3 regions of the Paenibacillus sp. ICGEB2008 genome follow, and region 1 is predicted to be linked to each of the others. Evidence: riboswitches for the same ligand, from Rfam matches in the RefSeq annotation. Region 1 holds a riboswitch; each other region holds the start of a gene.

Region 1 (7,737 bases):
ATAGAAACACCAGCCCAACGATCACGTAAGGTAAAAGAATTCCCGTATATGACCAACCTCGCAGACTAAGACTTCCCAACGTCCAGTACAATATTTCATTGACTGTTTCCTTCGACATGGCTGTCAGAAAAGAAACAATGGCTCCCCCAAAAAATTGCATCACCACACCTGATAAAATGAGGCTTTGGGTCGGAATTTTCCCACCTTCACGCGCCAACGTCAACACCATCCACAGCGTCAGCATGCCGGTTATAAATGCGACTAGCGGAAGCGTCCATATACCCACAAATGAAAATTGAAGCCCCCAATAAATCAGCACTGCCGCTCCTACCGAAGCTCCCGAGGATACCCCAAGGGTATAGGGATCAGCCAAGGGATTACGCAACACACCCTGAAATCCGGCTCCCGCCAGCGCCAGCGCTGCTCCAACCAACATTCCCAGTAACACCCGTGGCAGTCTGACCTTCAAAATAATCTGCTCTGCAGATGTATTCCAATCCGGTGTAAACGTATCACTTAACCACGGTAGGTGGTTGATCAAAATACCTGTGATCTGGCTGACCGGAAGACTGACCGAGCCGATGCCAAGACAGAGCAGCAGCGTCAGCAGCAGCAAGACAAGACCAGTCCCCCCAAAACCGATCAGTCTACGGTTCATTTGAAAATTTCAGGGTACACGCCCTTGGCTACTTCCTTGAGCCCTTCTGTTACGCGTGGACCTGGACGGCTAATCAAATTATCATCCACGGCAAATACACGATTGTTACGAACAGCCGATATTTGATCCCATCCACTGCGAGCTTTTATGATATCGCTGAGGGTCTGGCCTGTTTTGTCATCCTTCACACTTTTGCTGTACAAAATCACGTCAGGGTTGGCAGCTATAATATTTTCCTCACTGATTTGGTACCAGCCCTTCTGCGTGGCACCCACGTTTTCGCCGCCTGCCAATGTAATCAGTTCGTCCATAAACTCGCCTTTACCCACTGTCCAGCCTGGTGAAAACTCGACGTATACCCGCAGCTTCTGCCCTTTGCCGATATTTTTAACTCCTTCTTTCACTTCCGCTACATCTGCTCTCATCTTGTCGGTCACCGCTCTCGCTTCTTTCTGATGATCGGTGATTTTCCCATACAATTCGATGTTAGCTATGACATCTTCAACGGTCTTCGGTTCCGTTTTAAAAATCATAATTCCCATGTCACGCAGCTTAGTCGTAGCCTGTTCACTAAGTGAAATCCCTGCAAAAACGACATCAGGGTTCGCAGCAATAATCGCCTCTTCGTTCGGTTTCATAATACCGCCCACTTTAGGCTTTTTCGTAGCTGCCTCTGGGTAATCAGAGTAGTCGGATACACCAACAATTTCCTTATCCAATCCGATAGCGAACAGCGCTTCAGTTTCTGCCGGGGAGACGGAAACAATCTTGTCCGGTGCTTTTTTGAATGTAAATTCCTGTCCTGTTGCATCCTTAACCGTTAGCGGGTAAACCGTTTTGCCCGGAGGCTCTTGTGCGGTTACAGTCTGTCCCGGCTGCTGTGAAGAAACTTGGCCCTCTTTATTTTCTACATTTTTTCCATTCGCGCCACATGCACTCAGTACAACTGCCAATATCAGCGCCAATAGACCTGTTGTCCATACCTTTATTTTCTTTCCTGCCATGATTTGCACCCCTTCATACAAAAATCGTTAAGAGCGTTACTTGAACATCATCCGTATTTCCTCATTCCAGCCTTCTTTTCCTATCAAAAACCCCCGCATCCTCATTTCAGGACACAGGGGTCACGTTAGCACAGATTGTGCGCAGGCGGGCAGCTTCCTTCCGCATGGACAGTCACTGCGAACACGTCATCCTTTCCTCGAAGGATTATGGTGACAGGCGGACGGGCAGGTATCCTGACTTATGGAAGAGGCATGCCCTGATATTCTTTCATATGCTTGGCGGCACATGTAACAGGGCTAATGAGCATGTTTCCATTTACAGTGGCGGGACCGCGTCGGACTCACACCGACTTCCCTTTTAACAGCGCAATGAAGAAAAGCAAGTTCCCTCACACGGCGCCGACCTCGTCTGCTGGATATTTGATGTAGTGTAGTCAAGCCGTTCTTTTACTTGATGATTATAGGTTAAAAAGAGTTAGCTTACAACCCAAACAGCTGCTTGATTCGCCACAACTACCCTAGTGAAAAAGCAATTTTGCTATACAATTGTGCAGTCCTGCCAGCCTTAACTGAAGCCTAATCGCTTCTCCCGGTTTTGGATTCAGCCTCCAAAAATCATGACCTGGTATCAGCATACAAACCAATTGGCGAATTACACCACCATGCGTGACAACCAAAACAGAGGGAGGTGCAGCATTCAACTCTATTGGCTGAACCTCCAAAGCAATGCGCCACGCAAACAGAGAGTCACGGAATTCGCGCAGACGGTTCACAAAATGTACCCAGGACTCTCCTCCAGGCGGGGTGATTCGCTGTGGCTCATCAATCCAAGCGCGATACAACGCCACATCCTTAAGCATGTCATACGTTTTTCCATCCCACTCGCCAAAGTGAAGTTCTCGCAGACGTGGCTCCATGATAGGAGGCATAGCAGATAGGGAACGTTCAGTCGTCAATGCTGACTCCGGCAAAATGATCTGCAAGGTCTGGCGACATCGCATCAAGTCACTGCAATAGATTTGAGCAAAGGACTGGCCCTGTAATTTTTCCCGTAAAGGCTTTAATTCCTGCTCTGCTCCAGACAGCAAACTCAAATCGGCATGTCCCAGATATCGACGTTCCTTATTCCATGAGGTTGTGCCATGACGAACTAGCACGAGCTCCATGTCCCACTGCAGATCTTCTTTAGCATCATTCGGCTCACTATCCTGTTGTGGGCTCGGACTTAGTGCACATTCTCGCACTCTTTTCCCTTCTGTATTTTGTTTCAAAATAATGTCACTCCTCACCGCATCCATCCCAAGGCAAAACACCCCGCAGCTCCCAACAAACACAACCCTACAAACATAGTGGATACGGCGAACATCAGCCGGATGGTATGCCGGATATCCTTCGACTCCAGTGGTCGTATCTCTTCGCCCATATATGCCCGAAAGGAGCGTACGCCGTGATACACGTTATAGCCACCGAGACGAATCCCCAAGGCACCTGCCACTGCTGATTCGGGGAAGCCGCTGTTCGGGCTTGGGTGCAGACGGGCATCCTGCTTGACTGTGCGCCAGCTTCTTGCAGCATCCAGCCGATACAACCACGCCGCTATCACAAGCATAACTGCTGTCAGGCGAGCCGGAATGTAGTTAGCTACATCGTCCAGACGTGCCGAGGCCCAGCCTAAATGCAGGTACTTTTCATTTTTGTAGCCAACCATTGAGTCGAGCGTATTTACGGCACGATATGCCAGTGCCAAGGGGGCTCCCCCGATCAGGGCATAAAAAAGCGGGGAAATAATGGCGTCCACGATATTTTCAGCGACTGTTTCGACGGTACCGCGTACAATTTCAGGCTCGTCAAGCTGCTGCGTATCCCTCCCGACAATCATGCCTAACTCCCGACGTGCCACAGTCAGGTCATTCGCCTGCAACGCTCGGTATACGGCCATCCCTGCGTCCTTTAGTCCTTTGGAAGCAATTGTGGTTGCAACCAGAACAATTTCTACGACGACAGACAACCATGGGTGAATCCAGGCAAGCACACGCAATAGCTCCCAAGCAAGCCCAAAGGAGCCTCCTGCCACAATGAGTGGAAGCAGTATACCCGCACGTTTCAATCCCCGGTCACTGCGGACCTTACGACGAATCGCTTTTTCCAATGCTGAAATGGCATGTCCCATCCCGATGACTGGATGTGGCAACCATCTCGGATCGCCGATTAGCCTGTCCAGCAGATAGGCTGCCATGATTACCAAGCTAACGATCACGCCGCTCCTCCTCCAACACTTCACTGAGTGCAGACAGCAGCATATTATTGGCTTCGGCGTCCTTGACTGCAATTCGAAAATGGCTCGCCGACAGCCCCGGATACATGGCACAGCTACGTATAAGAATCCCACGTTGTCCAAGCGCCTGCTGAATAGCCGATGAACTCCACGTTCCCGGCGCCCTTGCTAGCACGTAATTGGCTTCGCCGGGAACGACACCGCAGCCCCATTCCGCTAAGGCAGTCAGCAAGCGACTGCGCTCCGTCGCAATCAGTTCCTGTGTGCGGCGCTCATAAGCTTGCCCACTTCTCAGACACGCCTCTCCAGCCAGCAACGCCAATCCATTAACACTCCAGGTCACCTGTTTGGCCGTCATTTGCCGGATATAGTCCGGATGAGCAATCGCATAGCCCAATCGCAAGCCAGGAATGGCATAAAATTTGGTCATCGATCGGATCAAAATCACATGAGGATAGCGATCCAGCACAGGCAATAGTGAGATTTGCCGTTCCAGTGGGATAAAATCAATAAAGGCCTCATCCACCACCAGCACGGTACCCGTTCTGCCAGCCGCCTCTGCCAGTTCATATAGCTCCTGCTCACCATATTGCACACCGTTCGGATTATTCGGTTGCCCAAGGAACAATACATCTACCTGCTCCATGAGCTGAAGGATGTCCTCCACGTCTGCCTTCCATTGAAGCGAAGCCTTCCCGTATACCCGGTGGATCTCGGCTCCAAATTTGCCAGCCAGCTCGGCATATTCCGAAAAACACGGCTCCACTGTGCCCACACGCTTGGGAGCCAGGCCCAATAGCAGCAGCGCCATGCTTTCAGCCGCGCCGTTACCGATGCTCAGCGACTCCGGTGGAACGTGCAGCCGCCGTGCCAGCATATTTTTAAAGTGGCGGTGTCCAGGGTCTGGATAGCGAATCACCGTGTCCAATGAGCTTCGCAGTGCCTCAAGCACCTCCGGTGGCGGGCCGAGCGGATTAATATTCGCACTAAAATCCACAAAATCCGCCGCAGCTCCGCCAAATGTCGCGGCAGCCGTTTCCCTGTCCCCGCCATGACCGTAAACCTCTATCATTGCCTCATATCCTTTCCGCCCGTTTTCAATCATTTAGCTCCATTATGAGGCTGCTTTTCGCGTCCCGTCAATGCAAATGAGCTTTTGTACATGGCTCACTTGGGTTACAATAGGGGGAGGCACACATAAAATACACAGTTTGTATATACGGAGGAATGGACATGCTGTTCATCGACAACCAGGGCATACACGATCCAGCCATTAATCTTGCTATTGAGGAATACGCGCTCAAGCATTTACCGCTGGACGACAGCTATCTGCTGTTTTACATTAATCAGCCTTCTATTATTATAGGCAAGCATCAAAACACCGTTGAAGAAATCAATGCTGAGTTTGTGAGAGACAACAATATTCAAGTCGTTCGTCGCCTGTCCGGCGGCGGGGCTGTATATCATGATCTCGGTAACTTAAATTTCAGCTTCATTACCAAGGATAACGGGGAGTCCTTTCATAATTTCCTCAAATTTACGCAACCTGTGATTGACGCCCTCCACCAAATGGGAGTAGAAGCCGAAATGACGGGACGCAACGATCTGCAAGTCGGAGAACGTAAAATTTCAGGAAATGCTCAATTTGCCACACGTGGACGTATGTTCAGCCATGGTACATTGATGTTCAACCTGAATCTGGACAATGTGGCTGCATCGCTGCACGCCAATCCCGAAAAATTCAAATCCAAAAGCACAAAATCCGTCCGTAGCCGCGTGGCTAACATCAGCGAACTGATGGACCGTGAGATGACCATAGAACAATTTCGCGAGGAACTGCTGCGGTCCATCTTTGGTTCAGAATTGGATCAGGTGCCTCAATATAAGCTCACCGATGCGGATTGGGCTAAAATCCATGAAATTTCCAAAGAACGCTATCAATCGTGGGATTGGAACTATGGTCTATCCCCTGAGAGCAATATCAAGCACACACGTAAATTCCCGGTCGGTATTATAGATATCCGCATGGATCTGAAGGAAGGCTACATCCGTGATATTAAAATCTACGGGGATTTCTTCGGTGTAGGTGATGTCGCTGATATTGAAAATATCCTGCGTGGCAAGCGTTATGATGAAGGTGAGGTCCGTCAAGCCTTATCCTCTCTCGATTTGAAGCATTACTTTGGTAATATTGAGCTGGACGACTTTGTTGGACTTGTATTTCTGGAAGACTAAGCGTTACTTTTTTCCATGGTTTCAAGCCAATACTTCAGTGGTTATAAGGGGACAGGCTCTTATGGGCGTCGTCCCTTTTTCAATGCGATATTGTCATTTTGAATATTATAAGATACAATTTTAATATTGCCCCATGATAGAGATAAAGGAGAGAATACCGATATGTATAAATTAATTGCCATTGATATTGATGATACTCTCATTAATGACCAGAAAGAAGTTACTCCAGCGACACAACAGGCATTGGAAGCTGCTGTAGCTAAAGGTGTGGTGGTTACTCTCGCTACTGGACGAGCTTATGCCTCCGCGCACAAAATTGCACGCCAGACGGGGTTGAACGTACCGATCATTACGTACCAAGGAGCTTTGGTTAAAAACCTGCTGGACGAAAACGTGCTGTATGAGCGTTATGTTCCACTCGTAGCTGCACGTCGTCTGTATGAATTCTGCGTGGAACGCAATCTGCATTTGCAAACGTATATAGATGACAAATTGTACACTCGTGAAGATAATCAAAAAATTAAAGATTACACCGAGCTGAACAACACGGAATATTTTGTAGAGCCTGTGTTCAGTAAAGTTATAGAGCAACCAGCTCCTAAATTGCTGATTATCGACGAGCCGGAAGTGTTGGACGAATTAATTCCCGAACTTCGCGAATTGCTTGGCAGTGAAGTGCATATTACAAAATCCAAGCCTCATTTCCTGGAAATTATGCATCATGAAGGCACCAAGGGCCACGCTCTTGCCTTCCTTGCAAACCATTTTGGCTGTGATCTGTCGGAGACCATTGCGATCGGCGACTCTTGGAATGACCATGAAATGCTGGAATGTGCCGGTCTTGGCATAGCGATGGAGAATGCGATTCCTGATTTAAAAAAGCTGGCTGATTACATTACTCGCAGTAATAACGAAGACGGTGTAAAGCATGCCATCGACAAATTTGTACTCAATGTTGAATAAGCAGAAACTGACTGTACCCATAATACTTAAATAAAGTATTACAACAACAAAGCCTCCAAACGCCGCATGTTTAGTAATATACGGCAGTTTGGAGGCTTTTTCTATCATATTACATCATATTCTAACAACTTCGAAATATCAGGCAGCAGAGCGTACTTTGCGTCTGTTCACCAGACGGATGATTCCGTTATTCATACACATCAACCCAGTCACAATGAGCAGCACCCCTGCCAGCATCCACCAGCTTACATGTTCTCCATATAAAAAAGCACCCAGGCCTACAGCAATCGGTGGTGAAATATAGAGCCATGTGGTCGGAAACAATGGATTCGTACGCGCCATAAGCCAGTAAAATAGTGTTTGCGCAATCATGGAGCCAAACAGGATCAAATAAAACAGAGAGCCTATGGCAGGCAGCAGATTCCATCCCTCAGAATTCCAAGGCTCAGTGAAAGCCGACAGTACTAGCAGCATCCAACCACCATGGAACATTTGAGCTGCATTTAAGGCAATCGGATTCGTATCACGAAATGCATCCATGACTCGCTTGGAATACAGGGCTCCACCCGAATAGCATAGCTCACCCAGCAAAATGGCTATGC
Region 2 (7,737 bases), on a different contig from region 1:
ACAAGCACATCTATGCCAATGTCCTCTTGAATATCAATCCATTCCTTGATCTGCTGCTGGATGAATGTCCGATATTGCTCGGCAGACCATTCTCCTTTGCGATAGTGCAGACGGGCCTTGCGAACCTCAGCAGTTTGCGGGAAGCTGCCGATGGTCGTCGTAGGCAGTGGGGGTAACTTCAGCCTATTTTGCTGAATTATACGGCGCTCGGCGAAAGGAACGCTGCGTGATAGTGGCTCCTTTGCCAACAGGTTGGCCAAATCGGCAGCTGTCTGTACCCTTGCCGCTGAGCTGTTGAAGCGGGCTACCGCTTCCGCACTTTGCTCAAGCTTGGCAAGTGCGGATGGATCATGCTTACCAAGTGCAGCCGTCAAGACTGCGATTTCATCCAGCTTTTCATCGGCAAAGGCTAGGGCATGCACCAGCTCTCGGTCCAGCTTGTGCTCTGCTTCCAGACTGACCGGCACATGCAGCAGACTGCACGATGGCTGCACGATAAGCTGTTCTGCATTGATTTGTTCTGCTAACTGGCCCAACAGCGCAGCCATGGCATTCAGGTCGCTGCGCCATATATTGCGCCCATCAATGACACCAGCACCCAGCGTTTTCCCTTTGGGGAAGCCATGTCGCGATATATGCTGGAGATTTTCGCCATCATCATAGACAAAATCAAGACCCAGTCCCTGGACTGGAAGTTCAGTCAGACGCTCATAATGATCTAGGCTACCAAAGTAGGTTTGCAGCATGATGTTTAAGGAGGGAGCAGCTTGGGTCAAAGCTTCATAGACCTCCTGAATAATATCCAGATCCTCTACTGGGAATGAGGTGGTCAGGACAGGTTCATCGATTTGGACCCATTGTACGCCTTCTGCTGCTAGTTCGGACAGGACTCGGGCGTATAAAGGCAGGAAGGTTCGTATAATAGAGGCCAGATCCTTACGATCATAGCCTTTGGATAAAACAACAAATGAGTAGGGACCGATGAGAACCGGTTTACCGTCAATACCTAGCTCCTGCTTTGCTTCACGATAAGCGAGTAAGGGCTTATTTTCAGTGAGCACTGGAGCCGCATTTTCCAATTCGGGAACGATGTAGTGGTAATTGGTATTCATCCATTTGGTCATTTCGCTGGCGGTAGCTCCCTTCTGCCCACGTGCCATCCCGAAATACACAGACAGAGGAACCGGACCTGTAGGACGATAGTTGAACCGTTCGGGTACGAGACCGAACATCACAGATGTATCCAGCACATGATCGTAATAGGAAAAGTCTCCGACAGGAATGCGATCAATCCCTTTGTCACGTTGCTTGCTCAGATGCTCCAGCCGCAATCTTTTCATCTCACTATGCAGTTCACTTTCGTTAATACTACCCTGCCAGAAGCGCTCCAGTGCTTTCTTCCATTCCCGGTTCCCGCCGATACGCGGATATCCCAGATTACTGCTAGTCAAACCGGACAATGTAGATCGTTCGTTAATGGACATGTAGGTTTCCTCCTAAGTGGTAGCCAGTTTATTTTTACGTACCAAAAAAGGCATTCTGTCCCCAAGGCTAAAAATAAGTAGGGGAAAGAATGCCTCCGCGATTAAAATTCAAAAATACGGCGACTGCTCTTAACACCTCCCTATCTTCCGTAGGTACTGCGATGTTGTTAAAATAGGCAGGTCTCCTGACTTACGGATCATGACGTTCAGCATCCCTTCCCGGTCTGTGGACCAGTGGGTGTATGAGCAGCTGAACATTCCCCGTTTACAGTGGCGGGACCGTCCCGGATTTGCACCGGCTTCCCTTTTAAGTCTGATCTGAATAGAACAGACACCTATTTCCAAACTATGCGATTAAGGTATGACGAATAATTATGCACTCGTATACTTGTTCACCATCATAAGTGAAACTCACAGGATGTGCAATAGAAACAGTAATAGAAACTGGGGTGCAATCTGTTAGTTATATGCAAAAAAGACAAGCCCAACCCATCGTGGGGAACTTGTCTTTGGTATAGCATCTTGCTAAGTAGAACATCGCCTTTAAGCTAATGAAACGGTGTAACCTGCTTGAGTACTGGCTTTCACATCTACCAGGCGCTGATTACGGCTGCCCCGAAAGGGGAGGGTCAGATCTTTTTGCTGTTCAACAAAACGGCCATCTACAATCACGTCACACAATAGCGCCAGCTCCTGTCGCTCCTGATCCATGAGCAGATCTTCGTAAACAAAGCCTGTGTAGGCCCAGACGGTTCGGTCGGGACAAGCCGCACGGAAGTCACGTACAAATTGCGAGCATTCTGCTGCTGAGAAAAAAGGGTCTCCCCCGCAGAGAGTCAATCCGTCCAACAGCGGATTATCCATGATATCACGGATGACCTCCTGTTGACGCTCGGGCGTGAATGGCTCCCCTGCGCGAAAGTTCCACGAAGCTGGATTAAAGCAGCCGGGACAGGCATGGCGGCAACCGCTAATGAATACGACGGTGCGCAGGCCGTATCCTTCATTCAGAGATTCCGGAATATAGCCGCACAAATTCACTTATGCTTCACCCGGTCGCGAACTTCGGCTTGCTTGGCAGCATTAAAACGAACGGTATAATCACCTGTCAGATATCCGGTTACCCGACGTAAACGCTGAAAGTGCGTGTGTTCCTCATCCGTGCCGCATTGAGGACAGCTTGTCCCGATAATCCCTTCATAGCCGCATTCCGTACAACGATCCACCGGATGGTTGATGGAGAAGTAGCCAATGTTCTGATGCAGCGCGTATTGAACAATTTTAAGAAACGCCTCCGGGTTATTCCGCGCATTACCGTCCAGCTCGATGTATGAAATTGCACCCGCATTACATAGATTATGGAACGGAGCCTCCAAGCTGATTTTACGAGCAGCCGGGAGCTTGTAATACACCGGAATATGAAAGGAATTCGTGTAATATTCCCGGTCATTTACTTCAGGAATAACTCCGAAGTCACGTTGATCCAGCAATGTGAACTTGCCCGACAGCCCTTCGGCAGGTGTCGCGAACAGTGTAATATTTAGATTGTGATGTTCACTCATTCGATCACAATACACGCGCATGGAGGTGATGATTCGCTGTGCTTCACGGTATACAAAATCATCCTCTCCGTGGTGTTTTCCGTATAATGCTTTCATACACTCAGCCAGCCCGATAAATCCGATCGAAAGCGTACCGTGCTTTAGGACGCTTCCCACCTTCTCATCAGGTGCCAGTTCTTTTCCGCCTTCCCATACCCCTTCGCGCATCATAAAGTCCGAGGCTTTGGCTGGCTGGCTGGTCTGGATATGATAGCGATGGATTAGACCGTCTACTGCAATTCGCATAACCTCTTCCAGTCTCGCGTCAAAGCGGTCACGGTCAGGTGTCAGACGCTTGCCTGTGCAAATACCATATTCAATCCCGAGCCGTACCAGATTAATAGTATTAAATGAGAGATTACCCTTGCCGCTCTGGCGGTTTCTGCCGAAACGGTCAGAAATGGTACGGGTACGGCAGCCCATCGTGGCAATGATGGTATCCGGGTCATCTGCGCGGTAATAAGGCAGATTGAAGGTAGCATCCACATTCACAAAGTTGGGATACATCCGCTTGCTGGAGCATTCTACCGCTTTTATGAACAAATCGTAGTTGATATCGCCCTCTGCCTGGTTGACTCCTTTTTTACATTGGAAAATATGTTGTGGGAAAATAGGAGTTTCCCCGCTGCCCAGTCCACGAATCGTGGCTTCCAGCAGCGATTGCGAAACAAGCCGACCTTCAGCAGACGTACACATCCCGTAATTCAGTGAAGTGAACGGAATTTGCCCCCCTGCCCGACTGCTCATCGTGTTCAGGTTATGAATGAGCGACTCGGCGGCCTGCCGGGTTTCTGTTTCCGTTTCCTCATAGGCAAATGAGTATGAACGAGGGCAGACTTCTTGCAAATGGGTATTGGCTAAATGCAGTTCGTCATCAGACCAGTTGGAGTCTATTTCTTCCTTGAACAACCGGAGTCCTTTGCGCAGGTGCTTGCGGAAGGAACGAGCAACGTATGGAGCTAGATCCCAATCTATTTTATTGGCAGAGACACCACCAAATTGGCTATTTTGTTGAGACTGGAATATGATGGCGACCAGTGCCATAGCAGACATAATTGTTTGCGGTGTGCGTACAGAGCCATTGCCTGTATTGAAACCGTCTTGTAGCAAACGACCAAATGGGATAAAGATACAATTTGTAGTTCCGAGCGCATATTGGTCCAAATCGTGAACATATACATACCCATGGTCAATCGCGTCTGTTAATTCAGGCGGAAGTACACGCAGGCGCGCATACCATTTGGCATATTCCGAGCCAAGCTTGCTCATTTTGCCGCTAAACGATTCTCCATTTAAATTTGCATTCTCCCGCAGCATGTCCAGATCTTGTGCCCCAATGACTCGCTCACCGATGTCGTATAATTGATGTTCCTCCAGCACCTTCATCGTAAAACCCTCCATATAGTAAAAAATATATATTTTTCACAAAAACAACATATTGATGATATCTAGTGATAACCAATTGTTTCGATCTATATATTGTATATACGTAGACATTGAGAGTATGTGACTATTGTCACATTGATAGAGGCGAGAAGCAGGAAAAGGCCAGGTATAGAATAAGGGACACATCCACAGATATGCACCTTACTCTACACCTGGCCATTGTAGTTACAGTGAAATAAGTAGGTTTTCGAGTACATCGTATATGATATTGGGAAAAAAATTTTTAGAAGGTTTAGAGCAGCTTTTTCAGTTGGGACACACGGCCTTGGGAAATATCGAGCATTTCTGCATACACTTTTTGTGGCAGGTTCGGATGTTCCTGAATCAGCTTGCGGAGCTTTTTTACCATTTCACCTTGTTGCACTCTGGAATGCTTGGGCTGCCAGGTAGTGTTGGCTTGGTTCGATTTGGTATGTTCTTGAGCCTGGATGGCATCGTTGCTTGTGGCATGTACATGTTCATCGTTCTTTAATAACTGGATGCAATCAGCGCAAATAAAGCTGTCCCGAAAATAAGTTAAATGATCCACTGCGCCGCAAAATTTGCAGGAGACACCCGTGTATTTCCTTAATACAAATCCTTCTTCATCTACGAAGAATTCAAGCGAATCACCGATATTGATATCCATAGTGGTGCGCATTTCCTTAGGGAGTACAATTCGCCCCAGCTGATCCAGAGGCCGTGTCATTCCGGTATTTTTCATCAGCGCTTCCTCCTTCAATGATATATCCTGATTATACCAAAAAATATCATTTTTAGCTTTATATAAGAAAAAGAAATTGCAACTTTTTTTTCTCGTATGCCGCGGTTTGTATTTCATCCAATTTAGGATGTTTTCGGTATTGTTGCTGGTGTAATCCTTTTTCGTTATGATATATTAAAGCGCTTTCGTGCATAACTTTTTATCATCTTAATGAAGCTAAGGAGATGACGGATTTGAGTCATGAAACAACGGGTATCGAATATTTATTTCAAGATCCGAAGATTCAACTAGATGAGCGTGTACGGGATCTCGTGTCGCGACTAACCTTAGAGGAAAAGATCGAATCTATGCTGCAATACCAGCCGGCCATTGACCGTTTGGGAGTTGCAGCTTACAAGCACGGTACGGAAGCAGCACACGGGATAGCCTGGTTGGGAGAGGCCACTTCATTTCCTCAGCCTGTGGGTTTGGCCTGTACTTGGGATACGGAGTTAATGCGTCAGATCGGCTCTGTTATTGCAGATGAGGCGCGTGTCTACTATCGTCGTGATCCAAAATTGAACGGTCTTACCCTGTGGGCGCCTACAGTGGATATGGAGCGTGACCCAAGATGGGGAAGGAATGAGGAGGCCTACGGCGAAGACCCGTATTTGACGGGAGAATTGTCGAAGGAGTTAGTCAAAGGGATACAGGGTGATCATCCGGTATATTTGAAAGCGGTTGCGACGTTAAAACATTTTCTAGGTAACAATAATGAAGTGGACCGGGGTATTGGCTCCTCCAGCATAGACCCACGAAACCTGCGAGAATATTATCTAAGAGCATTTGAGAAGCCTTTTACGGAGGGCGGAGCCCAGTCGATGATGACTTCTTACAACTTGATTAACGGGACGCCTGCTACGTTATACCATGGTGTTAACGATATTGTCAGAGGCGAATGGGGAATGGACGGCTTTGTCGTAAGTGATGCGGGTGATGTGATGGGGATTGTAAACGACCATCAATATTACGTTTCCCATACGCCGGGCGTGGCTGAATCTATTCGCGCTGGAATTGACAGCATTACCGATGATGCAGAGCTCTCCAAGCAGGCGATTCGAGAAGCTTTGGAGCAGGGCTCGCTACAAGAAGAGGACTTGGATCGGGCATTGTTCCATACGTTCCGTGTTCGTTTTCGTTTGGGGGAATTTGATCCGGCGGCAGACAATCCATATGCCTCCATCGGGGAAGAGGCTTTAATGACAGAGCAAGCCCGTGCATTGTCGTTGCGTGCGGCGAGGGAGCAGATCGTACTGCTCAAAAATGAGCAAAAGCTTCTGCCATTGAACCCTGCCCAGTGCGGCAAAGTAGCGGTCATTGGTTCGCATGGCAATGAGGTGTTCCGCGACTGGTATTCCGGTACGCTGCCTTACCGGGTTACACCGCTGGAGGCGATTCGTGCCAAGCTGGAAAGCGGGGGCGCGGAGGAACGTGTCGTGTACTCCGATGCCAAAGATCGTGTGACCTTGACGGCATCGACTGATGGCGCGAAGCTCATAGTTAATTCTTCTGGCGATATGCGCCTGTCCCAGGGTGGAGAGCCAACGGTATTGACCATGACAGATTGGGGCTATGGCAGCGTGACACTGCATGATGAACATCTGGGTACCTATGTGACGAGCGATGAGGAGACGCTTCGTGTGACAGCTGCTGAAGCGTATGGCTGGTATGTTAAAGAGGTCTTTGGACTGACTCCTGTAGAACAAGGAGAGCATCTGTGGACCACGTGGAATGGTAAGCCAGTGATCGCAGGAACGGAAGGCTCCTTAAAGGTGATGGAATCCGCAACTCCTGCATCTAACGTCACAGACTCCGACCGTACGACTTTCCGTATTGAGACGGTATCGGATGGCTTGGCGGAGGCGATAGCCGCTGCGCAAGCGGCAGATACAGCGATTGTATTCGTTGGAAATCACCCGCTCATTAACGGAAAAGAAGAGAATGATCGCCCAGGCCTGGAACTGGCTGCTTCCCAGCAACGACTTATCGAGGAAGTATATCGCGTCAATCCGAATACGATTGTGGTTCTGACGGGCAGCTATCCATTTGCGATTCCTTGGCTTCAAGAGCATATTCCAGCGATCGTATATACGTCTCATGCGGGACAAGAGCATGGTACAGCCATAGCGGATGTATTGTTTGGAGATTACGCACCCGCAGGGCGTCTGAACATGACCTGGGTTCAGAACGAGGATCAATTGGGTGATATCAGGGATTATGATATTATTCGTGGCGGTCGTACCTATCAATATTTTGAAGGTGAACCGTTATATCCATTTGGACACGGGCTAACGTATTCGCCATTTGAATATAGTGATCTGCATACAGACGCCCATAAGGATAACGTTAAATCTATGGCTACACTTGACGCCGCAGATGCTATCCAGGTGTGGGTAGATGTGACGAATCGAGGGGGAGCTGCTGGTGAAGAGGTTGTACAACTATATGTACGCTCTGAAGCCTC
Region 3 (7,737 bases), on a different contig from region 1:
GAAACCTATCAGGTGAGCATTTCCCAAAAATATCTCGATGCCAGCGACCATGTGCTGATCGTGGATGATTTTTTGGCAACTGGTGCAGCTTTGGTCGGACTTACCGATATTGTGAAGGAAGCAGGAGCAGAGCTGGCCGGAGTTGGCTGCGTAATTGAAAAGAGCTTTCAGGAAGGCCGTGGACTGTTGGAGCAAAGAGGTATTGCCGTACGTTCTCTAGCGCGTATCGCTTCCATGGCACCGGGCGAAGTCCATTTTATAGAGGAAGCTGGCACGGTAATTCCTCCCGTTAAGGAGAATGTGGGATGTTAAGTAAACAAAAATTATTTGCGCTGGGCTTCCAGCATGTCATGGCGATGTACGCCGGAGCCATTGCCGTCCCTCTGATTGTAGGGGGAGCGCTGCACCTGACGCCAGCCCAGATGGCTTATCTAGTGGCTGCTGATCTATTCACTTGCGGGATTGCTACATTATTACAGATTATGGGCACACGTTTTTTCGGAAGTAGACTGCCTGTCATTTTGGGCTGTACGTTTACGGCAGTAGGACCCATTATCGCAATTGCTTCGACATCAAATCTGGCGACAGCGTACGGTGCCATCATTTTGTCCGGTATATTTGTGGTGCTTGCGGCACCGTTGTATGGCAAACTGTTACGCTTTTTCCCAACAGTGGTTACCGGCTCGGTCGTTACGATTATCGGTCTATCCCTTATTCCGGTGGCGATGAACAATGTAGCGGGTGGTCAGGGCAGCGCGGATTTTGGACAGCCGCGTAATTTGCTGCTGGCGCTGGTTACACTACTGGTTATTCTGCTTGTCAATCGAGTAGCCAAGGGCTTTTTACGCTCGATTTCCGTTCTTATTGGTCTGTTCGCAGGTACTGTAGTCGCCTATGCGATGGGAATGGTGCATTTTGCTCCCGTAGCGGATGCTTCGTGGGTGAGTATTGCGCAGCCGTTTTATTTTGGTAAGCCGGAGTTTAGCATTATGGCAGTATGTACGATGATTATCGTCAATATTGTGAGCATGGTCGAGTCTACAGGGGTTTATCTAGCAGTAGGTAAAGCGATTGATCAGAAAGTGGAGCAAAAGCAAATCGTCAATGGACTTCGTTCGGAAGGACTTGCAATTATGTTGGGCGGTATTTTTAATGCGTTCCCTTACACGGCCTTCTCCCAAAATGTGGGTTTAATCTCGCTGACTCGCGTCAAATCCCGTAACGTTATTTTTGCTGCTGGCGGCATCATGGTCGTCCTCGGTTTGCTGCCTAAGCTGGCTGCCTTGACGACAGTAATTCCTAACGCTGTGCTGGGCGGGGCGATGATCGTCATGTTTGGCTCGGTTGCTGCATCAGGCATGTCTATTTTGTCAGAAGTGGATCTGCGGAAAGAAAGCAATCTGCTGATTGCAGCATGCAGTATTGCCGTGGGCCTAGGCTCAGCTGTTCTGCCGCAAATGTTCGACCAACTGCCGAGCTTTGCCAAAATGCTGCTGCAAAATGGCATCGTATCTGGCTCGATTACGGCAATTGTCTTGAACATTGTTTTGGCAAGAAAACAGGGTGAATCGGTCAAAGGCGTTAATGTCTCAGAAGTTCCACAGAAGGTTTGATGAATAGGAAATAAACAAAAACAGCCGGAGAAAGGGCGTTGCCTCTTTTCCGGCTGTTTGGCATGGGGTTATCCAGTACTAGTTATTTATTAAGCAGCATGAAATTATTGATAAAACCCTCTTTCTGTATGAAGATCGGGGTTTGGATTTTCGAAGTGAAGTCATAATAGTACACGCCGCGTCCTTCCTCCTGATTTTTCGGGAGGCGCTGCCTAAATAATAGACCCCTTTGCTGTCTGGGGACATATAGATAAAGCTGCGGGACGAAATGGGGAGCTTAGTTTGGTGCGTTTTCCAGTTGCACTTTTAGGTTGGTTTATCTACTAGAGGAATTTGCTAGAGTGGTAGGAAGAGGCATGGTATAATCTACCTTAAGGACTTTGGATAGTGGTGGATGTTTTCGGATCACGGCGCAGCTTCCCGAAAGGGGGTGAAGCCGATGGTCAACCTTGTGTCGTGCTATGATGTGCTGCGTTGGATGGTTACGTTACTAAGCCTGGTGTTTAGTATTCGTAAGCTTTATCGCTGGCTGCGTCGGAAATTTCGGAACAAGCGAAAACCCACCGCGTAATTAGGTTGGCCCCTAACAGTGGGTTTCGTTCGCATTAACATTCAGTTATGCAGCGCGCCGTGGTGGTGATCCACAGCCTTTCAAGTCCTAAGAGTCTTTGCCGTTGGAGCGGCGAAGGCTCTTTTTAGTATACGGATACGGTGGTTATCTCTATACCTAATTTTAACACGTGAATTGTGTGCACGCAACGTTAAGACATACCTTCAATTGCGCGCAAGCAATGAATAGCCTTGGTCTTGATTCACACTATATCATTCAAATTTAAATTATTACGCAACATTTGTTGACAAGCCAGTAGCAACAAAATAAGATAATCCTAAATCGTAATAAAAAGGAATAAAGGAAGAAAACAGGTGTGAGCCGGACAACTCTATATACGAAGTTTCGTAGAGACGATGTAGATAGTTGTTGAGCGTGTTCACTTAAAAGGGAAGTTCGGTAGATTCCGACACGGACCCGCCACTGTATACAGGCATCAGCAGGGTACTGCTGGAGCTTTCAGAACAAGCCACTGGAACTGTGAGGAACCGGGAAGGCCTGAAAGATACGCTTGGAGTCAGGAGACCTGCCTGTTTTGACATCACTGTCAGACCCACGGGATGCTGGGGAGGTGGTTAGGCGTGCTGCATACGGAATGTCTGAAACCGATCTGATCCCTTCTATGTTTTTGGAGCTGGCTTTGAGGTGAGTTTTGACATTTTATAATGAAAGCATTTCTGACTGCTGATCAAGTGGTTGGGAATGCTTTTTCGCGTTTTGCGTTAGGTTTATACGATTTTACAAGATAGAGGGGAAAATGTGGGATGATAGGCAATCGTAATAGGCGTTCATGGTTCATATGTACAGGATTGCTGCTGCTGATGGCAGTTATGACTCTTTCCGGATGTGGCGTAGCCACGAAGACGGAGGATAGCTCGGGCAAGGGTGAGAACACGTCTGCACAACAGACTCAAGCAGATAAAAAGCTGGTGATGGCGTATACGTGGAAACCGTCAGGCGTCGATCCGCATGGAGACAATAGCTGGGATGTGATGCGTTCCGGTGCCGGTGAGACACTCATTCGTTTGAATGAAAAGCTGGAGCCTGTGGCTTGGCTAGCCAAGGAGTGGAAACATGACAGCCCTAACGTGTGGTCGTTCAGCTTGCAGGATAAGGTCACGTTTCATAATGGAAAGAGCATGGATGCAGCAAGTGTAAAAGCATCTTTGCTGCGCTCAATCGAGAAAAGCCATCTGGCGAAGGATTTACTGGATGTGAAGTCCATTGATGTAACTGGTCCGCTGACGCTGAAAATTACGACAAACCAGCCGAATGCAGCGCTGGTATCCAATTTGGCTGATCCGTCAACGATTGTACTGGATGTGGCATCCATGAAAGATGAGCAAAGCTACCCTGCAATGACAGGTGCTTTTAAAATCAAAGCCTTCAACAAGGATCAATCCTTGGTCGTCGAGCGTTATGACGGATACTGGGGCGAAAAGGCGCGATTGGCCGAAGCGACGATGAAATTCATTACGGACGGTAATTCGCGCCTGATGGCGTTACAATCTGGTGAGGTGGATGTAGCGACGGATATTCCGGTAGATAACGCAGAGGTATTAAAAAAGAACGACAAGCTACAAGTGCTGTCGGCTCCATCCTTGCGCACCCATATGATTGTGTACAACATGGAATCACCTGTGTTCAAGGATGCAACCAACCGTAAGGTGGTGGACAGTCTGATTCCGCGCGCATCCATTGTGAGCGCCGTCATGAGAGGCTTCGGTACGGAAGCAAGCAGCCCGTTTCCGAGCATTCTTCCCTTCGGTAAGATTGAGCGCAAAGCATTGGACGGAACGGCGGAGCAGTTGTTGACGAAGGATGGCTGGCAGAAGGATGCCCAAGGTACGTGGACCAAGCAGGGCAAGCCATTCGAGGTTACGCTGCTGACCTTCCCACAGCGTCCGGAGCTATCCGTCATGGCTGAGGTGATTCAGAGCCAATTGCTGAATGAGGGAATTCAGGTCAAGATTCGCAAGGTGGAAAATATCGACGAGGCATTGACCAAAAATGATTGGGATTTTGCTATGTACAGCATGCTCACGGCCCATACAGGGGAGCCGCAGTATTTTATGGACATGTTCTACTCCTCTACAAGTGAAGCGAATGTAAGCCGTTATGCTTCCAAACCGCTGGAGAATATTCTTCACAGCCTGAAGTTGGCGAAGGATACCGCACAGCGTAATGCGGTAACACTGCAAGCGCTGGATATCATCAATACAGATTTGCCGCAGTCGTTCATTGTGCACCCTGACAATGTGTTTGGTGTGAAAAAAGGAGTAAAGGGCTTTACACCGCATCCGATCGAGTATTACTACATTACAGCGCAATCCGATATTGCGGAATAACGAGCAACGTATCCTATGATTCGTTTTATATTGGAACGTGTGGCGCAGCTGCCCATCATTGTATTCGTTGTATCTACGCTGACTTTTGTACTGATGAGGCTGGCCCCTGGTGACCCTGCTCTCATTTTGCTCACCGCGCATAATGTTCCTGCTTCTGGGGAGGCGCTAACCGCGCTGCGAAACGAACTGGGCTTGAATGAGCCGCTTCATATTCAATATGTGAACTGGCTGAGGGATGTGTTCACAGGACATTGGGGAACCTCGTATGTGTCCAAGGAGTCAGTGCTAAACGAACTATGGAGCAGACTGCCCGCCACGGTGGAGCTAGCTTTGGCGGGCTTTGCCGTCATGACGGTGCTTACGCTTGGGATGGGACTGGCTGCCTCGCTAAAAGTCAGCGGTCCACTAGATCGTCTGGGCAGGCTGTTCGCTTTGCTGGGATCGTCAATCCCTTCTTTTTGGCTTGGGTTTCTGCTGATCTATCTATTTTCCGTTCGCTTGGGCTGGCTCCCATCCATGGGAAGGGAGGACTGGACACATTTAGTACTCCCAGCGCTGACGCTTGGTGCAGGATTGGGAACGGTGCAAGCCCGTGTATTGCGTGCTCAGATGCTGGAGCTGAGTGACCGGAATTTTGTGAAGGCAGCGAGGGCTCGCGGTTTTTCACGTATGCATATTCTCTTTTTTGAGATATTTAAACATGCCGTTCTGCCTATGATTACGCTGCTAGGTACGAATCTATCATTTATGCTGGCAGGTAACGTCATCGTAGAAACCATTTTTTCATGGCCAGGGTTAGGAAAGTATTTTATAGATGCAATTACGCAGCGGGATTACCCGGTGATTCAGGGGTATGTTATGTTTGCCGCGTTTTTAATTGTAGGTGTTCAGTGTTTGGTGGATGTGGTCCAGACGGTGATAGATCCAAGGCTGCGTTTGCGTTAAGGGGGAAGCTGAAAATGAAAAAGATACGGCTTTCCTTTAGAGGAAGCTTGCTGGCAGGGGGCGCACTGTTTGGCCTGATCGTGCTGCTTGGGTTGCTGGCTCCCTGGGCCGCTCCGCATGATCCTCTGCATGTGGACCTTCTGAACCGTTTGGCACCACCCAGCCGTAAATATCCTTTCGGTACGGATCATCTGGGTCGGGATGTGCTGTCACGGCTCATTTATGGAATTCGGACAAGCGTGTTAATCGCTTGTGCGATTACGGTAGCTACGCTATGTATTAGTCTGCCCACAGGCTTGCTCATTGGTTATGTGCGAGGACGTGTGGATCAGCTGATTATGCGGGGAATTGATGGTGTACTGGCTTTTCCCGATATTATTTTAACGGTGGCGATTGTGGGTATTTTGGGGCCGGGTTTCGTTAACATGACCTTAGCGATTATTGCGGTACGGTGGGCGGGCTATGTCCGCTATATCCGTAGTTTGGTTCAAAAAGCCTGCCAGGAGGACTATGTACGGTATGCCCGTTTGTCCGGCAATTCACACGTGCGCATACTAAGACGTTATGTATTGCCACAAGTATGGCCGCAATTATTGGTATATGCGGTATGGGATATTGGACACGTGGTGTTAATGATCGCTGGACTCTCCTTTCTTGGACTGGGTGTACAGCCGCCCAAGCCAGAGTGGGGCGTGATGCTGCATGATGCAACCTCGTATTTTCAGGTGGCTCCGCATGTTATGATCTTTCCGGGTTTGGCGATTATGCTGTTTGTGCTTGCCTGCCAGCTTCTGGGTGATCATTTTTCAGAAAAGGGGGCGGCGAAATAGTGGGAAAACGACCAGTCATAGGGTGGAAGGATACGATAGAACGAGCTTACGTACAAAAACCGTTGTTACACGTGGAACATTTGGAGATTAGTCGTACAGGTGCAGGAGCAAGCGGAAGCGGGAACGGGAGCAATCCGCTACTGCGAGATGTGAACTTTTCCGTCTACCCAGGGGAAATTGTGGCTCTGACTGGACCAAGTGGATGTGGCAAGAGCCTGACCGCACACGCAATCGCGGGTATGCTGGACCCAAGTGTTGGTGTTACGCAAGGGTGCATCTACTATAACGGGGAAGACATTATCCCGTTCCATGAACAGCGCTGGCAAAGACTGCGCCGTGAGGATATTGCCCTGCTCATTCAACAATCGCTGAGCGGGCTGAACCCGATCCGTACCGTCCGCGCCCAGCTGACGGATACGCTTAGACTGCACAGGCGGCGCCAAATGCACGCCCAGAAGGAGCAGGGCCAGGCTGATCTTGCCCCGTCCCACACTGCATCACAGCAGACCCATCGACGACAGGGCGTAATGTCACGGATGCGACAGATGCTGAACCGTGCCACGGAGCTGGCTGGAGGCCACACTACTCCAGGGCAGGAAGCTTATTTGTGTTCTCTGCTCCGCAAGGTCGGTTTTGCCGATCCTGAGTATATTCTGTCATCATATCCTTTTGAACTAAGCGGAGGTATGTGCCAAAGGGTGCTGCTGGCTGCAATGTTAAGCTCCGGCCCGCGCCTCTTTATTGCCGACGAGCCCACTACAGCGCTGGATGTGATCAACCGCGACAAGGTTCTGTCATTGCTTTTACAGTTGAGAGAGGATTTCGAGCTCACTATTTTGTTAATTTCACATGATCGCCAGGGTATGAGTCGCGTAGCAGATCGAGTACTGGAGATGACCCCGGAAGGAAGGATGCAATCGTGATATTGGAATTGAAGAACGTCACCAAAGCTTATCCTGTCCGCAGACGGAGAAATGGCTGGTTCAACACGAGACGGGGTGAGCAACAGGCAATAAAGAAAGTGAGTTTGCAATTACGACAGGGAGAATGCCTTGGACTGGTTGGAGAAAGCGGAAGTGGTAAAAGTACGCTGGCGCAGTGTATCCTGGGGCTGGAGTCGTTGACCTCGGGGGAAATCTGGCTGGATCAGCAGCCCATACATACCGGAAGGATGAAAGATATTCATCTGTACAAACGAATCCAGTTAGTCACGCAGGACTCGGCCTCCTCACTGCATCCCCGTATGACCATTCGAGATATTCTGATGGAGCCGATCCGGAACTATTTCCCTGAGCGAAAAGTAAGGGCACTGGATATCTGCCTTTCCTTACTGGAATCGGTAGGGTTAGAGGCTGACAGTCTGAAAAAATACCCTGCGCAGCTAAGCGGTG

What was found. A riboswitch is a leader RNA that binds a small molecule or an ion and turns the genes downstream of it on or off. The one in region 1 is predicted to bind cobalamin.
Region 2: another riboswitch for cobalamin. It lies ahead of metE (5-methyltetrahydropteroyltriglutamate--homocysteine S-methyltransferase); the one in region 1 lies ahead of C400_RS0107780 (ABC transporter substrate-binding protein).
Region 3: another riboswitch for cobalamin. It lies ahead of C400_RS0104340 (ABC transporter substrate-binding protein); the one in region 1 lies ahead of C400_RS0107780 (ABC transporter substrate-binding protein).

What each region holds. Positions count from the first base shown of each region.
Region 1 is NZ_AMQU01000007.1:679,071-686,807, reverse strand. Features, by position in the region: gene C400_RS0107785 (FecCD family ABC transporter permease) at 1-658, opposite strand, end outside; gene C400_RS0107780 (ABC transporter substrate-binding protein) at 655-1,662, opposite strand; cobalamin riboswitch at 1,870-2,085, opposite strand; gene C400_RS0107775 (histidine phosphatase family protein) at 2,181-2,933, opposite strand; gene cbiB (adenosylcobinamide-phosphate synthase CbiB) at 2,948-3,919, opposite strand; gene cobD (threonine-phosphate decarboxylase CobD) at 3,909-5,009, opposite strand; gene C400_RS0107760 (lipoate--protein ligase) at 5,171-6,172, shown strand; gene C400_RS0107755 (Cof-type HAD-IIB family hydrolase) at 6,335-7,135, shown strand; gene C400_RS0107750 (DMT family transporter) at 7,274-7,737, opposite strand, start outside.
Region 2 is NZ_AMQU01000030.1:3,713-11,449, forward strand. Features, by position in the region: gene metE (5-methyltetrahydropteroyltriglutamate--homocysteine S-methyltransferase) at 1-1,484, opposite strand, end outside; cobalamin riboswitch at 1,643-1,838, opposite strand; gene nrdG (anaerobic ribonucleoside-triphosphate reductase activating protein) at 2,028-2,525, opposite strand; gene C400_RS0124560 (anaerobic ribonucleoside triphosphate reductase) at 2,522-4,471, opposite strand; gene C400_RS0124565 (AbrB/MazE/SpoVT family DNA-binding domain-containing protein) at 4,764-5,234, opposite strand; gene C400_RS0124570 (glycoside hydrolase family 3 C-terminal domain-containing protein) at 5,468-7,737, shown strand, end outside.
Region 3 is NZ_AMQU01000006.1:177,426-185,162, forward strand. Features, by position in the region: gene C400_RS0104315 (xanthine phosphoribosyltransferase) at 1-312, shown strand, start outside; gene C400_RS0104320 (nucleobase:cation symporter-2 family protein) at 306-1,613, shown strand; gene C400_RS27360 (hypothetical protein) at 2,008-2,184, shown strand; cobalamin riboswitch at 2,567-2,771, shown strand; gene C400_RS0104340 (ABC transporter substrate-binding protein) at 2,988-4,571, shown strand; gene nikB (nickel ABC transporter permease) at 4,587-5,516, shown strand; gene nikC (nickel transporter permease) at 5,531-6,346, shown strand; gene C400_RS0104355 (ATP-binding cassette domain-containing protein) at 6,346-7,269, shown strand; gene C400_RS0104360 (ABC transporter ATP-binding protein) at 7,266-7,737, shown strand, end outside.